Regions from separate parts of the Anaerobranca gottschalkii DSM 13577 genome, predicted to be linked through region 2. Evidence: predicted binding sites of a transcription regulator. Region 2 holds the regulator's gene; each other region holds the start of a gene.
What was found. Region 2 encodes HrcA, which represses chaperone genes, less so after heat shock. Its sites were predicted from a motif close to TGTTAGCACTCNNNNNNNNNGAGTGCTAACA; they were not measured.
Positions count from the first base shown of each region.

Region 1 (6,190 bases), on a different contig from region 2:
TGTAAGGGAATGTCAACTGGTGATTTTAACAGGGGGAACATCAATAGGGACTAAGGATTATGTGGTAAAAGCTATAGAAGGCTTGGGGAAGCCAGGGGTATTAGTCCATGGAATTGCTATAAAACCTGGAAAACCGACGATTATCGGAGCTGTTAATTCTATCCCTATTTTTGGTCTATCAGGGAATCCCTTTTCTGCCCTTTTAGGTTTTAGATTATTTGTCCAAAAACTTTTAGCTCCGACAGAGGAGGTTTTCGTAGAAGGAAAGGTCGCTAGAAACATCCCTTCAACGGGAGGAAGGCGAGATTATATTCCAGTTAATATAGTAAAAAAGGAAGATGGATTATGGTTAAATCCTATCTTTTCTAAGTCTAATTCCATCGGAGTTCTTTCTAAAATGGATGGATTATTGGTGATAGAATCAGGTTCTGAGGGGTTAGAGGAAGGGCAGATAGGTAAAGTATTGTTAAAGGAAGGGAAAAGTTATGGTTTATTTAAATAACACTCCAGTAGATGAACTGTTACAAGGTTTTTTAAAGGTGTTAGGTGATTACAGATTTAATTCCGTAGAAACTATTTCAGTAATTGATGGTTTAGATAGAACATTAGCTGAAAATATTTTTGCTAAAAGGTCTGTTCCCCATTATCACAGTTCTGCCATGGATGGTTATCAAGTGAGGGCAGAAGATACTAAAATGGCCAATGTCGATAACCCAATATTTTTATCCCAGGAAAAAATTAAATACTGTGATACAGGAGAACTTATTGAACCCCAGTTTGACAGTGTAATTAAAATTGAGGATGTACATAAAAGGGATAATGGTATTGAAATAATAGGGGGAGCTACTAAATGGCAAAATATCAGGCCTATTGGAGAAGATATAACTGCCCATGACCTGCTATTTACCGTAGGTAGAAAGTTACAACCGATGGATATTGCAGCACTGATAGCCAGTGGAACTTATCAAATTAAAGTCTTTAAAAAACCTAAAGTCGCTATAATCCCTACCGGTGATGAAATAATTCCTTGGCAAAAAGAACCGAAAGAAGGGGAAATACCGGACAGCAATTCCCAATTGTTTGCTAATATGATTAAACAGTGGGGTGGTGAACCTACAGTATATCCAGTTACTCCTGATAATTTTGACCTTTTAGAAAGGGTAGTGAAAGAAGCTTGGGAAGAAAATGATTTGATTTTAGTTAATGCCGGTTCATCGGCGGGGAGTGAAGATTACACATCTAAGGTAATTAACCATTTAGGAAAAGTGTATTATCACGGAGTAGCGATAAAACCTGGGAAACCAGCGATCTTTGGAAAAATAGGGGAAAAACCAGTTATCGGGATCCCTGGGTATCCTGTATCTGCCTATGTTGTCATGGAAGAAATAATAAAAAAACTCTATTTTTATTTAAAGGGAGAAAAACTACCTAAAAGGAAAAAGATTGAAGGTAAGCTGACAAAACCAGTTAATTCTGACCTTAAATTCCAAGAATACGTTAGGGTTAAAGTTGGGAAAATTAAGGAACAATATGTAGTAACCCCTTTAGCCAGGGGAGCTGCCCTAATGTCTACTGTTATGGATGGGGATGGTTTTTTAATTATCCCACAAAATTCTGAAGGTTATCGGGCTGGGGAAGTTGTGCAAGTAGAACTTTTTGAGGATAAGGATTTTGATGATATTTTCGTATGTATAGGAAGTCATGATTTAGCTTTAGATATTTTAGCAACCTATTTAGCTCCTCAGTTTAGTTTAAGTTCTGCCCATGTTGGAAGTTTAGGGGGGATTATGGCTGTTAAAAAAGGTGAAACCCATTTTGCAGGAATTCACCTATTAGATCCACAAACAGGAGAATATAATATCTCCTATGTAAAAAAATACTTAAAAGATACAGGTGCCATATTAGTTCATTTGGCAAAAAGAACCCAAGGATTAATGGTAGCAAAAGGGAATCCTTTAAATATTAATTCTATAAGAGATTTAAAGGGTAAAAGGATAGCTAACCGGCAAAAGGGTGCTGGAACCCGGGTGTTATTAGATTATCTCATGGAGAAAGAAAAGATAAAACCTGGGGAAATAGAAGGATATAACAGGGAGTATTTTACCCATTTAGCAGTTGCCCAAGAAGTTAAAAGTAATAGGGCTGATGCTGCTATGGGGATTTATGCTGCAGCAAAAGCAATGGATCTGGATTTTGTACCCCTTTATGAAGAAAGTTATGATTTACTAGTGACTCCAGATTTTTTTAATTCACCTAATTTTAAATTTGTATTAGAAACTTTGAGAACTAAGAGGTTTAGGAGGGAAGTTGAAGAATTAGGGGGGTATAATTTGAATAAAAGTGGAGAAATTATCTTTGTGGAAGAAGAAAAAAATTAAAAAATTTTTTTGTAACCCCTTGATTTTTTTAAAATGATTAGTTAAAATATGGATAGAAATTAGCACTCATCTAGATAGAGTGCTAACAAAAATAAAAGTAATGAGGAGGGTATTTCAAATGAACATTAGGCCATTAGGAGACAGAGTGGTTATTAAAGTATTAGAATCTGAACAAAAAACTGCCAGTGGGATTGTTATCCCAGATAAAGCTAAAGAAAGACCTCAAGAAGGAGAAGTAATTGCAGTAGGAAGTGGAAAAGTTCTAGACAATGGAACAAAAGTTGAGCTAGAAGTTAAAGTAGGAGATAGAGTAATTTTCTCTAAATATGCTGGAACTGAAGTAAAAATTGACAATGAAGAACACTTAATTTTAAGTGAAAGAGATATTCTTGCAGTAATTAACAAATAACTTTAAGGAGGTTGATAGTAATGGCAAAAGTAATTAAGTTCACTGAAGATGCCCGCCGTTCATTAGAAAGAGGAGTTAATAAATTAGCTGATACTGTAAAAGTTACATTAGGTCCAAAGGGAAGAAATGTAGTTCTTGATAAAAAATTCGGTTCTCCATTGATTACTAATGATGGTGTAACAATTGCAAAAGAAATTGAATTAGAAGATCCCTTTGAAAATATGGGTGCCCAATTAGTTAAAGAAGTAGCTACTAAGACTAATGATGTTGCTGGTGACGGTACAACCACTGCAACAGTATTAGCCCAAGCTATTATTAGAGAAGGAATTAAAAATGTAACTGCTGGTGCTAATCCGATGATCCTTAAAAAGGGTATCGAAAAAGCAGTTGAAAGTGTAGTTGCTGAAATTAAAAATATTGCTAAACCTATTGAAAATAAAGAAGCTATTGCTCAAGTTGCTGCCATTTCAGCTGCCGATGAAAAAATCGGTGAGTTAATAGCAGAAGCTATGGAGAAAGTTGGTAAAGATGGTGTTATCACCGTTGAAGAATCTAAAGGCTTTACTACTAACTTAAATGTTGTTGAAGGTATGCAATTTGACAGGGGATACATATCACCCTACATGGTAACAGATACTGAAAAAATGGAAGCTGTTTTAGATGATCCGTATATCCTTATCACTGATAAAAAGATTACAAGCATTCAAGATATTTTACCAATCCTTGAAAAAATTGTTCAACAAGGTAAACAATTATTACTAATTGCTGAAGATGTTGAAGGAGAAGCTTTAGCTACATTAGTAGTAAATAAATTAAGAGGTACTTTTACTTGTGTTGCTGTTAAAGCTCCTGGTTTTGGTGACAGAAGAAAAGCTATGTTAGAAGATATCGCTATACTAACCGGCGGCCAAGTAATTTCTGAAGAAGTTGGTTTAGATATTAAAAATGCCGATATTACTATGTTAGGTAGAGCCCGTCAAGTTAAAGTTACTAAAGAAAATACCATTATCGTTGATGGTGCCGGTAGCCAAGATGAAATCAAGAAAAGGGTTGCTCAAATCAAAGTTCAAATTGAAGAGACTACCTCTGAGTTTGACAAAGAGAAACTTCAAGAGCGCTTAGCTAAGTTAGCTGGTGGAGTAGCTGTAATCGAAGTTGGTGCTGCTACTGAAACTGAGTTAAAAGAGAAAAAATTACGGATTGAAGATGCTTTAGCTGCTACCCGTGCTGCCGTTGAAGAAGGTATCGTAGCTGGTGGTGGTACTGCCCTTGTAGATGCTCTTCATGTTTTAGATAAAATTCAATTAACTGGAGATGAAGCTACTGGTTTGCAAATTGTCAAACGTGCTTTAGAAGAACCTCTAAGACAAATAGCTGAAAATGCTGGTTTTGAAGGTTCTGTAGTAGTAGAAAGGGTGAAAAAAGAACCAGTAGGTGTTGGTTTCAATGCTTTAACTGGACAATATGAAGATATGATTGCAGCTGGTATCGTTGACCCAGCCAAAGTTACTCGCTCTGCTTTACAAAATGCAGCTAGTATTTCAGCTATGTTCTTAACAACTGAAGCAGTAGTTGCTGAAAAACCTGAAGAAAAAAGTGATAACCCAATGCCTGGCGGAATGCCAATGATGTAAAAAATAAACTGCCCGATGTAAAAGGGCAGTTTATTTTTTTATTTTTTTAAAAAAGCAGGAAATTGGATTTTTTTGTCTAATATAATATATTAGTGTAAATTAACTAATATTTGTCCTTGGGGATTTGGAGGGGTAATGATATGGACTTTTCTGCAATACAAGAATCCATAAATAAAATAGAAGGGGTTATCCTTTCTAAAGTAGTCCATGAAAAGGGAGAAATCTCGGAAATTCATGTGTTAGCTAATAATAATAAATCACCGAAACAAATTGTAAGGGATATAGAATCAGCTTTATATGTAATACATAATTATAAAATAGATAAAAACAAAATTAGTATTGCTTCTATACAAGGAGAAGAATTGCTAAATAAAGAAAAAAGGGTTAAGTTTAGTTCCGTTGAGTTAAGGAATAAACAAAATAAAGTGGAATGTACAGTTACCCTTTCCTATGATGATAAAGAATATACCGTTGAAGAAATGGATATTAATACCACTTTAAATCGAAAAAAAATTGTTTTAAAAACAACCCTAAAAGCTGTTGAAGAAATTTTAGGTTTAGATAATATTTTTGATGGACAAGAGGTGATTATTAATACTAGTATAGGGGTATCAGTAGTTACAGTAATAGTTATTACTTTAATAACAGGAAAAGAAGAAGTACTTGTTGGTTCAGCTCTAGTTAAAAATGATGAATATGAAGCTATTGCCAGAGCAGCTTTAGATGCAGTAAACAGAACAATTTTAATGACAACTAAATAGCTATAAAAAGGCCGATTTTTAAACTTTTTCACATAGCGGAGCTTTGCGACAGATGTTAGCGTAGGTCTGTTAGCCTAAGCTAAAGGAGTGACTAAAATGAAAAAATTTTTACCTGCTATTATCGCTTTATTAACTTTGGTTTTAGCTGGAGCTTCTCATGTTAGCTGGTTTTAAAGGTTTTTAATTAAAAATCGGCCTTTTTTAATCTAGAGGAGGGAAAAGTGTGAAAAATAATTATAAACTACCCTTATACTTAGCCTTTATATACAGCCTCTTTGCTTTAACTTTTGGTTATGCTTATTTTAGATATCCCTTTGATATAGATGTTATTACTTTATTGTTTTTTTGCTTTTTGGCAGCAGTAACAGAATCAATGGCTATTGTTTATAAAAAGTTGGCATTTAGCCCTGGTTTTATTATTACAACGGCATCTATAATCCTTTTTGGTACATTGCCTGCTATGGTTATTGTTTTTGCAGGAATGATTTTTAGGGTAGTAAGACATCAAAACAAGTATTACCATTTTTTAAATGTGCCTATCTATAAAAGTTTTTTTAATGGTTCAGTTGTAGGTATTTCAGTTTTTACTGCCGCTGAAGTTTATCGGTATACAAGTATATTGCCATTGGCCCCTATTGCCAACATCACCTTTGGCTTGGTGGCTGTATTTATAATTTTCGCCGTTATAAATTATTTATTGGTATCTATTTTGATGGCTATTATTTCAAATGTTAAAGTATGGTTAAATTTAAAAAACCAACTTGGATTTATATTAATAGGTATTTTTTTTACTGCCCCATTTGGAATGTTATTAGTTTACATGTACAACCACTTTGAGATCGGCGGTGTTTTGGTAATTTTTATCCCCATGTTGTTTATCCGCTATACTTATGGCCTTTATATTGATTCTAAAAGTAAGTATCACGAAATGGTAAAAGTGTTGATGAATGCTTTAGAAATGAGGGACAAGTATACTGAAGGTCATTGTAGAAATGTGGCAAAGATAGT
Region 1 covers NZ_FOIF01000050.1:3,139-9,328, forward strand. Annotated here, with positions in the region: gene BMX60_RS09735 (molybdopterin molybdotransferase MoeA) at 1-502, shown strand, start outside; gene BMX60_RS09740 (molybdopterin biosynthesis protein) at 486-2,378, shown strand; gene groES (co-chaperone GroES) at 2,497-2,787, shown strand; gene groL (chaperonin GroEL) at 2,808-4,421, shown strand; gene BMX60_RS09755 (hypothetical protein) at 4,562-5,182, shown strand; gene BMX60_RS09760 (HD-GYP domain-containing protein) at 5,406-6,190, shown strand, end outside.
Region 1: a site for HrcA is predicted at 2,436-2,466, ahead of groES (co-chaperone GroES). Genes of this name have one in related genera too.

Region 2 (6,190 bases):
CCGGGTTTACATCGGGATGATATTTTCTTGCTAATATCCTATATGCCTTTTTTATTTCTTCTTGACTTGCATCCTTTTTTACACCCAGCACCTCATAATAATCCCTTTTACTCATCACTCTCACCTCAATTTGGTTTCAAAAAAAATTTATCATAGTTAGGCGAAAAAGTCAAAGCACCTTTTGATGCTTTGACTTTTTTTTATTTACTTACCAGAAAGGTCTTCAAAATCAGCATCTACTACATTATCATCTTTAGCATCCTTAGGAGCTGGGCCTTCAGTGTTTTGTCCTCCACTTTGTGTTTGTTGATATAACATTGTTGAAAGTTTATGAAGCTCTTCAGTTAATTTTTCTGAAGCATCTTTAATTTTTTCGATATCTGTACCTTCTAAAGCTTTTTTCAAGTTATTAATTTTTTCTTCTACTGTTCCTTTAAGATTGGCATCTACCTTATCTCCCAATTCTTTTAATGCTTTTTCAGTACTGTAAATTAAGTTATCTGCATTGTTTCTAGTTTCTGCTTCTTCTTTCCGTTTTTTATCTTCTTCCGCATACTTTTCTGCTTCTTTAACCATCCGTTCAATTTCTTCTTCACTTAAACCACTTGATGAAGTGATGGTAATTTTTTGCTCTTTACCAGTACCTTTATCTTTGGCAGAAACATTTACAATACCATTGGCATCGATATCAAAGGTAACTTCAATTTGTGGTACTCCCCTTGGAGCTGGTGGGATACCATCAAGGATAAATCTACCTAAAGTCTTATTATCCCTTGCCATCTCCCTTTCACCTTGTAGAACATGGATTTCTACACTGGTTTGGTTATCTGCTGCAGTAGAGAAGATTTGACTTTTAGAAGTTGGAATAGTAGTATTTCTTTCAATTAGTTTAGTAAATACTCCTCCTAAAGTTTCAATACCTAAAGACAGTGGTGTAACATCAAGGAGTAATACATCTTTTACTTCTCCTGCTAGTACACCTGCCTGAATTGCTGCACCCAAGGCAACTACCTCATCGGGGTTAATTCCTTTATAAGGTTCTTTACCTAATTCCTTTTTAATTGCTTCTTGAACTGCTGGGATCCTTGTTGATCCACCTACCAAAATAACTTTATCTATTTGAGCAGGAGTTAAACCTGCATCCCTTAAAGCCCTTCTAGTTGGTTCCATAGTTGCTTCTACTAAATCTTCTGTTAGTTCATTGAATTTAGCTCTAGTTAAATTGATATCTAAGTGGGCTGGACCCTCTGGACCCGCTGAAATAAAAGGTAGGTTTATATTTGTAGTAGTTACACTAGATAACTCAATCTTAGCTTTTTCTGCCGCTTCTTTTAAACGCTGCATAGCCATTTTGTCTTTGCTTAGGTCTATACCCGTTTCTTTTTTAAACTCTGTAATTAAATATTGAATAATTCTTTCATCAAAATCATCTCCACCTAAGCGGTTATTACCACTTGTAGCCTTTACTTCAAAAACTCCATCCCCTAGTTCTAAAATACTTACATCAAAAGTACCGCCACCTAAATCATAAACTAAAATAGTTTGATTATCTTCACCTTTATCTAAACCATAGGCCAAGGCCGCAGCTGTTGGTTCGTTAATTATTCTAAGTACTTCTAAACCAGCAATTCTACCAGCATCTTTTGTCGCTTGTCTTTGACTATCATTAAAATACGCAGGTACAGTAATTACTGCTTTAGTAACTTTTTCTCCTAAAAAGTTTTCAGCATCTGTTTTAAGTTTTTGTAAAATAAATGCTGATATTTCTTGAGGAGTATATTCTTTATCTTCTATTTTAACTTTATAGTTTGTTCCCATGTGTCTTTTAATAGAAATAATTGTATTTGGGTTAGTTATTGCTTGCCTTTTAGCAGCTTGACCTACTATCCTTTCTCCAGTTTTAGAAAAACTCACCACAGAAGGAGTTGTTCTGCTACCTTCAGCATTTACGATAACAGTAGGTTCTCCTCCTTCCAAAACAGCAACTACTGAGTTTGTCGTTCCTAAGTCTATACCGATTACTTTACTCATATATTTATTCCCTCCTATTTTTATATTATTTACTTACTTTGACCATTGCTGGTCTAATTAGTTTATCTTTAAATGTGTAACCTGTTTGTAAAACTTCAACTACAGTATTTTCAGGCTTATCTATATCTTCAACTTGCATTATTGCTTCGTGAAAATTAGGGTCAAAGGGTTTATCTAAACAATCTATTTCCTTTAATCCTTCTTTTTCTAAAATATCTTTAAATTGCCTATATATCATCTGAATACCTTCTAAAAACTTAAGATATTCCCCATTTTTATCTAGATTTTTTTCCTGACCTGATAATGCCCTTTGAAAATTATCGAGGACAGGTAATAGAGCCGTTACCAAATCGGCATTTGCAAAGTTGAGAATTTCAGTCTTTTCTTTAGTCATCCTTTTCCTAAAATTTTCAAAATCTGCCTGCAGTCGTTGAAGGCGATTGAAAAGTTCTTCTTTTTCTTTAGTTAGTTTCTCAATCTCTGAATTTTCCTTATTTTCTCCAATATTTTCTTCGACTTGTTTTTCTTCTTCTGTTAAATCTTGTTTATCTTCTTGAAGATTCGGAGAGTTTTCCTTTAATTCCTCCAATTGTTTCACTCCCTTATTCAATTAATTTTTTGAAATTCTTAGTAAAGAAATCTAATATTTTAATTACTTTTTCATAGTCCATCCTTTGAGGTCCTAATATTCCTATTTTACCTGTAATCTTTCCATCTAAATCAAAGTTTGCGGTAATTAAACTACATTGTCTCATCTGATTAATTATTAACTCATCTCCAATAACCACCGATACTGAACCGTGTTCACCCTCATTATGGTGCTCTAATAAAGAGATCAATAGATCTTGTTGTTCAAAAACAGTTAATAATTCTCTAATTTTACCAATATCATTAAATTCCGGTTGACTTAAAAAATTGGTCGTTCCTCCTGTAACAACCTTTGTAGGGTTTTCCCCTAATAAAGATGAAATAACGGTATTGGCAAATTCTTCTAAGATAGGAGAATGTTTGAATCCTGTAGTAATATCATCTAATAACTGTTTTTCACTTTTAGATAATCTCTTGTTTATCAATTTACTTTTCAAAACTTGTAAAATTATTTCAAGTTCTTCTCTATTAAAGGAGTAATTAAAAGTAATTTTTTTGTGTTGAACAATTCCTGTATCGGTGACAAAGAGAATTAATCCTTCCCTTTGGTTTAACTGGATAAAATCTAAGTGCTTTAAAGTAATTGACGGGTTAGGGGTACTTAACACAACTGAAGTATAGTTGGTTATGTTAGATAATACCGATGCAGTTTCTGTAATTAATTGGTTTAAATCATCTATTTTTCCAGAATAATATTTTTTTAGATCAAGGAGGTTTAAATCATCGGTATAAATCTCTTCTAACAAATTATCAACAAAATACCTATACCCTTGTTGGCTAGGTATTCTTCCTGCTGAGGTGTGAGGCTGCACTAGAAAACCTAATTCTTCAAGGTCAGCCATTTCGTTTCTAATAGTTGCTGGACTTAGGCCTATATTATATCTTTTGACTAAAGTCCTTGACCCTATAGGCTCAGCTGTATTGATATATTCTAGTACTATAGCTTTTAGTATTTGGCTTTTCCTTGAACTTAGTTTACCCCTCACTTTCAACCCTCCTTTCTTTTTGTTAGCACTCTATTTATTTGAGTGCTAATCTAATAAAAAAATACCATATTTCCTGGGATAAAGTCAATATTTAAAAGGAATTTTTTGTATTTAACATAGTTTATTAATTATTTCATTTGAAACTAAATATCCTTTGGCAGTAAGCTTCAATCTATCCTTTTCTATATATGCTAATTCGTTATAGATGAGGTCTTTAACCACTTCAATGTTTTTTCCTTCGTCAAGTTTCAAGCCTCTGTGGGTTCTTAAAGATAACATTTTTTGTTCAAATTCCATCTCTTTGTTAGTAAGGATTTCCACTTCCTTTATCGGAAGATTATTTTGGTTTAATTTAAAGCAATACTCATCTAAGTTATCGGTATTAGCATATCGTTTATTACCAAGTTTAGAATAACTACTTACCCCAAACCCTAAATAATCTTTGTATAGCCAATAATTATAGTTGTGTAAAGCGATATTATTGCCTAAAGCAAAATTAGAAACTTCGTAGTGTTTAAAGCCTCTTTTTATTAAAAATTCTACTCCTGCTAAATAAAGATTTTCCTGGATTTCTTCATCAGGGATAGTCAATTCCTTGGATAATATCATTCTTTCTAAAGGGGTATCCTCCTCTACTTGTAAGCCATAAAAAGATATGTGGTTTATCCCTAAACTGTAAGTAATTTCTAAACTTTCCATCAATGTTTCTAATGTTTGAAATGGCAAACCATAGATTAAATCGATAGAAATTCTATCAAAACCCTGTCCTTTAGCTAATTGTACAGTATCTATGGCATCTTGAGGGGTATGAATTCTACCTATAGCTTTTAATTCCCTTAAATTAAAGGTTTGTACCCCTAAACTTAAGCGATTGATATTCTTGACCTTATAAAACTGTAGTTTTTCTGAAGTTAAAGTTTTGGGATTTGCTTCTATAGTAAACTCTTTAATTTTATTAAAATCAATATACAGAGCTAATTCATCTATAATTTTTCCTAAGTTATTTAAAGATAATAAACTAGGAGTACCTCCACCGAAAAAAACGGTGGACCACTCCTTAGTCTTTAAAATATCTTTTTGTAAGTGTATTTCTTTAATCAAGCTTTGTGTATATTCATTTTCCTTTTCTATATCTGGAAAGGAAATAAAATCACAATAATAACATTTTTTTAAACAAAAGGGGATGTGAATATATATACCTGCCATTATTCTATACTTAACACCGCCATGAAAGCTTCTTGAGGTATTTCTACTCTACCTACTTGCTTCATACGTTTTTTCCCTTCTTTTTGTTTTTCTAATAATTTTCTCTTTCTGGTGATGTCACCACCATAGCATTTAGCTAAAACGTTTTTACGCATTGCTTTAACGGTTTCTCTAGCAATTACTTTATTACCTATAGCAGCTTGTATAGGGACTTCAAACATTTGTCTTGGGATAATTTCCCTTAATTTCGTAGCTAAAGCTTTTCCTCTAGTATATGCTCTATCTTTATGAACAATAACTGATAATGCATCTACCATTTCTCCGTTAAGCAATATATCCAATTTAACTAATTTCCCTTCCTTATAACCGATAAATTCATAATCTAATGATGCATAACCTCTAGTTTTTGATTTTAGATGGTCAAAGAAATCATAAATAATTTCACTTAAAGGAATTTCATAGATAATCATAGCCCTTTTTTGATCTAAATAATCCATATTTTTAAAGACTCCCCGTTTTTCCTGACAGAGTTCCATAACAGCTCCAATGTAATCAGTAGGAACAATTATACTTCCTTTTACGTAGGGCTCTTCAATACGATCTATTTCTCCCACAGGTGGTAATACCGATGGATTATCTATAGCTAACATACTGCCATCTTTTTTATAAACATGATAAATAACACTAGGGGCTGTTGTTATTAACTCTAACCCATATTCCCTTTCTAAACGTTCTTGAATAATTTCCATATGCAATAAGCCTAAGAAACCACATCTAAAACCAAATCCCAAGGCTACAGAGGTTTCTGGTTCATAGACCAAGGAAGCGTCATTTAAACTAAGTTTATCCAATGCGTCTTTTAAATCTTCATATTGACTTGAATCTATAGGGAATAACCCACAATAGACCATAGGATTGGCTTTTTTGTACCCAGGTAGTGGCTCTGATGCTGGATTTTTCACAGTAGTTATAGTGTCACCAACCCTTGTATCTTTAACATTTTTAATACCAGCTACTATAAATCCTACATCTCCCGCACTAAGACCAGGGACAAGAACAGGAGCAGGTTTAAATACCCCTGTTTCTGTTACTTCAAACTCTTTACCATTTGACATCATTTTAATTTTATCACCTTTTTTAACACTACCTTCAACTATCCTTGTATAAACAACTACACCTTTATAATTATCAAAGTGAGAGTCAAAGATTAATGCCCTTAGGGGTTTATCTTCTTCACCTTTAGGTGCTGGTATCCTTTGTACAATTGCTTCTAAGATATCTTTAATACCTATTCCTTCTTTAGCAGAAGCTAAGATGGC
Region 2 covers NZ_FOIF01000002.1:83,260-89,449, reverse strand. Annotated here, with positions in the region: gene dnaJ (molecular chaperone DnaJ) at 1-115, opposite strand, end outside; gene dnaK (molecular chaperone DnaK) at 205-2,031, opposite strand; gene grpE (nucleotide exchange factor GrpE) at 2,057-2,629, opposite strand; gene hrcA (heat-inducible transcriptional repressor HrcA) at 2,634-3,665, opposite strand; gene hemW (radical SAM family heme chaperone HemW) at 3,777-4,871, opposite strand; gene lepA (translation elongation factor 4) at 4,871-6,190, opposite strand, start outside.

Region 3 (6,190 bases), on a different contig from region 2:
TACTACTTCTTCCCCTTGTTCTAAAAAATACTTAACAGTATGGCAGCCGATATACCCTGCCCCTCCAGTAATTAAAACAGCCATATAAATCACCTCTAATAATTAGTATATTTTTATATTACATTTTTTGCTAATAAATTACAAGTTATAAAAAAAATCAATCCAGTTAGGATTGAAATTTTATTTGTTTATTGATTCTTTAATAAAGTGGATTTCCCTTTTTATTTTGGCATTTTCAAGCAGCAAATAGTCGATATTCTTACTTAGATTTGTTTTAAATTCAGTTAAATTTGCTGTTTGCATATATATAATATCTAACTTTTTATCCATTTGAATTTGTTTCTCAGCAAATTGTAATTGTTGTTTTTCTAAACGGGTAAAACCTTGCTGTAATTGCACTATATTTCCTTTAATAACATCAATATCAGTATTGAGAACTGTAATATTTGCTTTAACTAAATTCATATCTGTCTTAAGTTCAGCAACATGATCTTTTAAAATAGTAACATCTTGTTTCAAACCAGATACATCGTCTTTTAAATTAGCAACATCTCTTTTCAATCCCGTTACATCATCTTTTAGATTAGCTACGTCTTGTTTCAATCCCGTTACATCATCTTTTAGATTAGCTACGTCTTGTTTCAATCCCGTTACATCATCTTTTAGATTAGCTACATCTTGTTTTAATCCCGTCATATCGTTTTTAAGATTAGACATATATTCCTTTAACCCCGATACATCAACTTTTATGCCCCTAACTTCTGTCAGAATTTCTTTTAGTAATAACTCCACACCCTCCATCTCCTTTTTAATTTATTATTTATATTATAACAAGAACATATGTTCTAATCAAGGTTTTTTATTAAAAAAAGTGCCTTTGAAGGCACTTTTAAAAAATAAGTTCACAAACATTATTTGTATATTCAACTGGATCTTCTATAGGTAATCCTTCTATTAATAATGCTTGATTATAGAGAACCTTTACATATAAATCAAATTTCTCTTTGTTATTATTATAGGTATCTTTTAATTTTTGGAATACTTTATGATTAGTATTGATTTCTAAAACCCTCTGTGCTTTTATTTCGGGATTGTTAGGTAAATTGGCCAGGATTTTTTCCATTTCTATAGAAATATTACCTTCTGCTGTCAAACAAACAGGATGGGTTTTTAGGATTTTAGAAGGTTTTACAGCTTTAACTTTATTTCCTAGTAATTCTTTGATGGCTTTAAAGATTGCCTCTTCTTCCTTTTCTTCTCCTTGTTTATCCAATTCTTCAATACCTAAATCACCGGAAGAGACAGATTTAAATTCTTTATCTTTGTAACTAAATAACATCCAGATAGCAAATTCATCAACATCATCGGTAAAGAATAAAATTTCATAACCTTTTTCCTTTAAGACTTCTATTTGAGGCATTTTCTCGATTCTTTCTACAGATTCACCACTAGCATAATAGATATATTTTTGTTCTTCCTTCATCCTTGAGATGTATTCTTCTAATGTTACTAGTTTCTTTTCTGTAGATGAGTAAAACATCAACAAATCTTGTAAATCTTCTTTGTTTTGACCAAAGTTTTCATAAACCCCGTATTTAAGTTGACGGCCAAAACTTTTGAAGAACTTTTCATATTTTTCCCTATCAGTTTTCAATAATCCTAATAGTTCATTCTTTATTTTATCTTTAATCCTTTTGGCTATTATCCTTAACTGCCTATCTTGTTGAAGGATTTCCCTAGAGATATTTAAAGAGAGGTCTTCAGAATCCACCATACCCTTAACAAAACTAAAGTAGTCTGGTAACAAATCAGGACATTTATTCATTATTAAGATCCCTTTAGAATAAAGTTCTAAACCTTTTTCATAGTCTTTGGTGTAAAAATCATAGGGTACATGTTCCGGTATATATAAAATTGAGTTGAAGCGTATGGCACCATCGACTGTCATATGTATATATTTTAAAGGTTTATCAAAACCATATCGTTTTTCTCTATAAAAATTCTCATAGTCTTCTGGAGTTAATTCATTTTTATTTTTCCTCCAAAGGGGAACCATACTATTTATTGTTTGCTCTTCAATTACTTCTTCGTATTCTCCTTTTTTCCCCTCTTTTTCAACTTCCTTTTTAATATCCATTTTAATTGGGTATCTAATAAAATCAGAGTATTTCTTAATAATACTTTTAAGTTTCCACTCTTCTAAAAACTCGTCATAATTTTCATCATCGGTATTTTCTTTTAATTTAAGGATTATTTCAGTACCTACTAGTTCTTTTTCATAGGGTTCAATGGTATAGCCATCAGCTCCCGATGATTCCCATTTGTATCCTTGATTTTCACCAAAGGCTTTACTAATGACAGTTACAGTATCGGCAACCATAAAGGCTGAATAAAATCCTACTCCAAATTGGCCAATAATATCATAACCATCCTTCAATTCAATTTCTTTTTTAAAATCGAAAGAACCACTTTTAGCAATAGTACCTAAGTTTTCCTCTAACTCTTCCTTTGTCATACCTATTCCTGTATCAAAAATAGTTAATGTTCTATTAGTTTTATCAGGAATAACTTTAATGTAGTAATCATCCTTATTAAAAGTAATGTTTTCATCTGTTAAAGCTTTATAATACATTTTATCAATGGCATCACTGGCATTGGAGATAAGCTCTCTTAGGAAGATTTCTTTATTAGTGTAAATAGAGTTGATCATCAAATCCAACAATCTCTTGGACTCTGCTTTAAATTCTTTTTTTACCATCACTTACACTCCTTCCTACAAAATAGTTAGCACTCTAAAGAAAAGAGTGCTAATATTAATTTACCAAATCTGAACTTTTTGTCAAGGGCTAGAATATATCTAGTGCTTTTGTCCTAAAAATAAATATTTTAATTTAATTGACTTATTTAGCCTTTCACTTTATCATTAAAATATAAAGGAATTATATTGGGGGGAGAGGAATGAATAAATTATTAAAAAGAATTTCTATTTTTGTCCTATTAGTAGTGCTAACGTATTTTTTAGTCCCTTATTTTCCCGTTTATGCCGCTAAGGATTACAGTATTATCAGAGTACTTATCTCTATAAATAATTCAACTGTCCCTATTACTATCAATGGGGTTTATTCTATTTCGGAAGATCCATCTATTTCTTTAGCAAATGGAAATTATTTTATTTCTGTTACTTCAGATAACAGAGTAAGAATATTAGGACCTAATGTTGATAAAATAGTTGGAAATTCATTAACCTTTGTAAGGCATTCTGAAGACAGTATTTTAACAGTTAGAGGTACAGATCATGGAGATGTTCCCTATTTAGGGAATATCCGCTTTACTGTAAATACCCAAACGAAGAATTTAAGGGTAGTAAATCATGTTCCTTTAGAACAGTATCTTTATGGAGTTGTAGCTTATGAAATGGGTAATTCTTTCCCTCTAGAAGCTTTAAAGGCCCAAGCAGTTGCCGCCAGAGGCTATGCTATTAAAAAAATTATGTCAGCAAGTTCCAGTTCAGATTTTGATATTTTAGATACACCACAGCATCAAGTTTATCGGGGATATAACCCTGCTTTCGGTAGGGTTATTCAAGCAGTTAATGAAACAAAGGGACAAGTCCTCACCTACAATGGTGTTATTATCGACACCTTTTATTCAGCTTCAAATGGTGGACAAACTGAGCTTCCAGGGAACGCATGGGGTGGTGGCTCCAGTGTCAACGCTAGTTTGCCGTATCTTGTTCAAAAAGATGACCCTTATGACTTAGAAAATCCACAAAGTATCTATCATAGATTTTATGTACCAAAACAAGTAGAAGATTCTGAACATAAAGCCATATCTTTACCAGGTGATAGTGCAGTAATAGTTGTAAAGACTAATAGTAATGTCAATATACGTTCTGGCCCTGGGACTAATCATTCTATTTTAGGTACAGCTCCACTATATAGTGCTTTTCAATGGATAGATACATTACAAAATGAGATAGGTCAAACTTGGCATAAAATCCTCTATCAAGGGAAAGAAGCCTATATCTCAGGAACTTTGTCCTTGGTGATTCCTAATGGTAAATACTTATATGCCAATCCAGTCCTTTATGACTTACAAAAACAAGCTTTTATTGAGCTTGAAAAATTAGGTATACCTATTGAAAAAGCTAATGATATTAAAATAATCTCTGTTAACAATTTAGAGAATGGTTTAGAAAGGTGGCCAGGAACCGGAAGTAGAAATTACGTAACAGCCAATGCTAATATTACTATCCAATATGAATTAGAAACTGTTGAACAAAGGGATTTAGATGTATCCATCCAATTAATGATCCCAGCTGGCAATGGGTTTACTAACGAACACCCTTATTTAAGTTCTAACACAAGGATGAGGGGAGTAGAACAAACTGAAGGCGGTTTTTACATAACTGCAGGACGGTTCGGCCATGGTGTAGGTATGAGCCAAAGGGGTGCTCAACAAATGGCAGCAGCCCATAACAAAACATATGATCAAATTCTTGCCTTTTACTTCGTAGGTACAACTTTAACCCATTTAAATACCGATGTTCCTCCCCTTCCCCCTAAACCTGGAGATGGATCTGGTGCAATTGATCCATCTGAACAGTTGACAAAAATAATTAGTTTTAGCATTCCAAATCAAATTGGCAATACAATTATCGATAATGAAAACAACACTGTATCTATAAAAATGCCAGCTAAAACAGATCTTACAAAATTAATAGCTTCTTTCCAATTGTCTGAAGGAGCTAAGGCAGAAGTTAATAATGTTCTACAAGAAAGTGGAAAAACAATCAATGATTTTTCTAAACCAGTTATTTATAAAGTTACAGGTATTGATGGTAGTATTAGAGAGTGGACTGTATACCTACATAAATTCGGTGATGTTAATGGTGATGGTAATGTTAATGTCAGTGATGCTATTATCATTTTAAGATATATCGTAGGAGATTATCCTAAGTCAGATCTTTTATATAAAGTTGGAGATGTTAATGGTGATGGCAGAATTGATGTGTCAGATGCTATTCTAATACTACAAAAGACAGTAGGCTCTATCGAAAAGTTTCCAGTTGAATAAAATGAAAAGGACTGTCGGGGAAAGTATATAATTAACTACTTCCCGATAGCCCTTTTTCTTTTTTACGATTTATAATACACTGATTTTTCAAATTTATAATATTTCTCAGGGTTATATTTACTTACATTAGTTAAAATAACTCCAACTATATTAGCTTTTACTTCTTTTAATAAATCTACACTTCTTTTTGCCAATTCTATCTCAGATTTTTCCGATGCACAAATTAATATAGTTCCATCAGAAATATTAGATAAAATTAAAGCATCGGTAACAATAGATACAGGAGGAGTATCAATTAAAATATAATCAAAATTATCCCTTAAATAATCGATAAATTCTCTTAACTTCTCTGACTCTAATATTTTTAACGGATTATCTGTATTTACACCAGAATTTATAAACCATAAATTATCTATATTTGTTTTTTTACAAATATCACTTTCACTATAGTTAACATTTTCTTTAATTATCTCTATAAGTCCATTATCATTATATAAGTTAAAGTTTTCGTGAATTTTGGGATTTCTTAAATTGCAATCTAATAGAACAACTTTCTTGCCTCTTTTAGCAAGTAGTTTTCCAATATTAAGAATAGTTTTTGTAGTACCCTCTTCTGGACCAGAACTAGTAAAAGTTAATACTTTGCTGTTAAAATTTATGTTAAGATTACTTATAATCATATTAATACATTCAAAAACAAATTTATTCTCTATTGCATTTTTACTTTCTGGCAATCTTGGAATTACACCAATAACTTTTAATCCTAAATGTTTTATTACATCTGATTTAAAGTTAATGGTATTTTTAAAATACTCAATCATAAAAACAATAAATACACTTAACATACAACCTAAAACAAAAGATATAGCTATATTTAATTTTATATTATTTTTATAAATAAACGAGTAAATAATTCCAAAAAGAGTGGTCAAAATGATAACCGATAATATTAACTTTAATCTTTTTACTATTACAAAAATCATCTCTTTTATCTCTATTTCTTCATTGTAATATTCTCTTTCCATTGGCTAACCTCCTAATTATCACTTATTGCTACTTCTTCAAAAACTGTTTTATTAATAATTTTAACCTTTGTCAAAAGATATTTTAAGAA
Region 3 covers NZ_FOIF01000010.1:36,329-42,518, reverse strand. Annotated here, with positions in the region: gene galE (UDP-glucose 4-epimerase GalE) at 1-84, opposite strand, end outside; gene BMX60_RS04525 (hypothetical protein) at 181-792, opposite strand; gene htpG (molecular chaperone HtpG) at 890-2,758, opposite strand; gene BMX60_RS04515 (SpoIID/LytB domain-containing protein) at 2,959-5,076, shown strand; gene BMX60_RS04510 (polysaccharide biosynthesis tyrosine autokinase) at 5,139-6,101, opposite strand; gene galU (UTP--glucose-1-phosphate uridylyltransferase GalU) at 6,113-6,190, opposite strand, start outside.
Region 3: a site for HrcA is predicted at 2,783-2,813, ahead of htpG (molecular chaperone HtpG). Genes of this name have one in related genera too.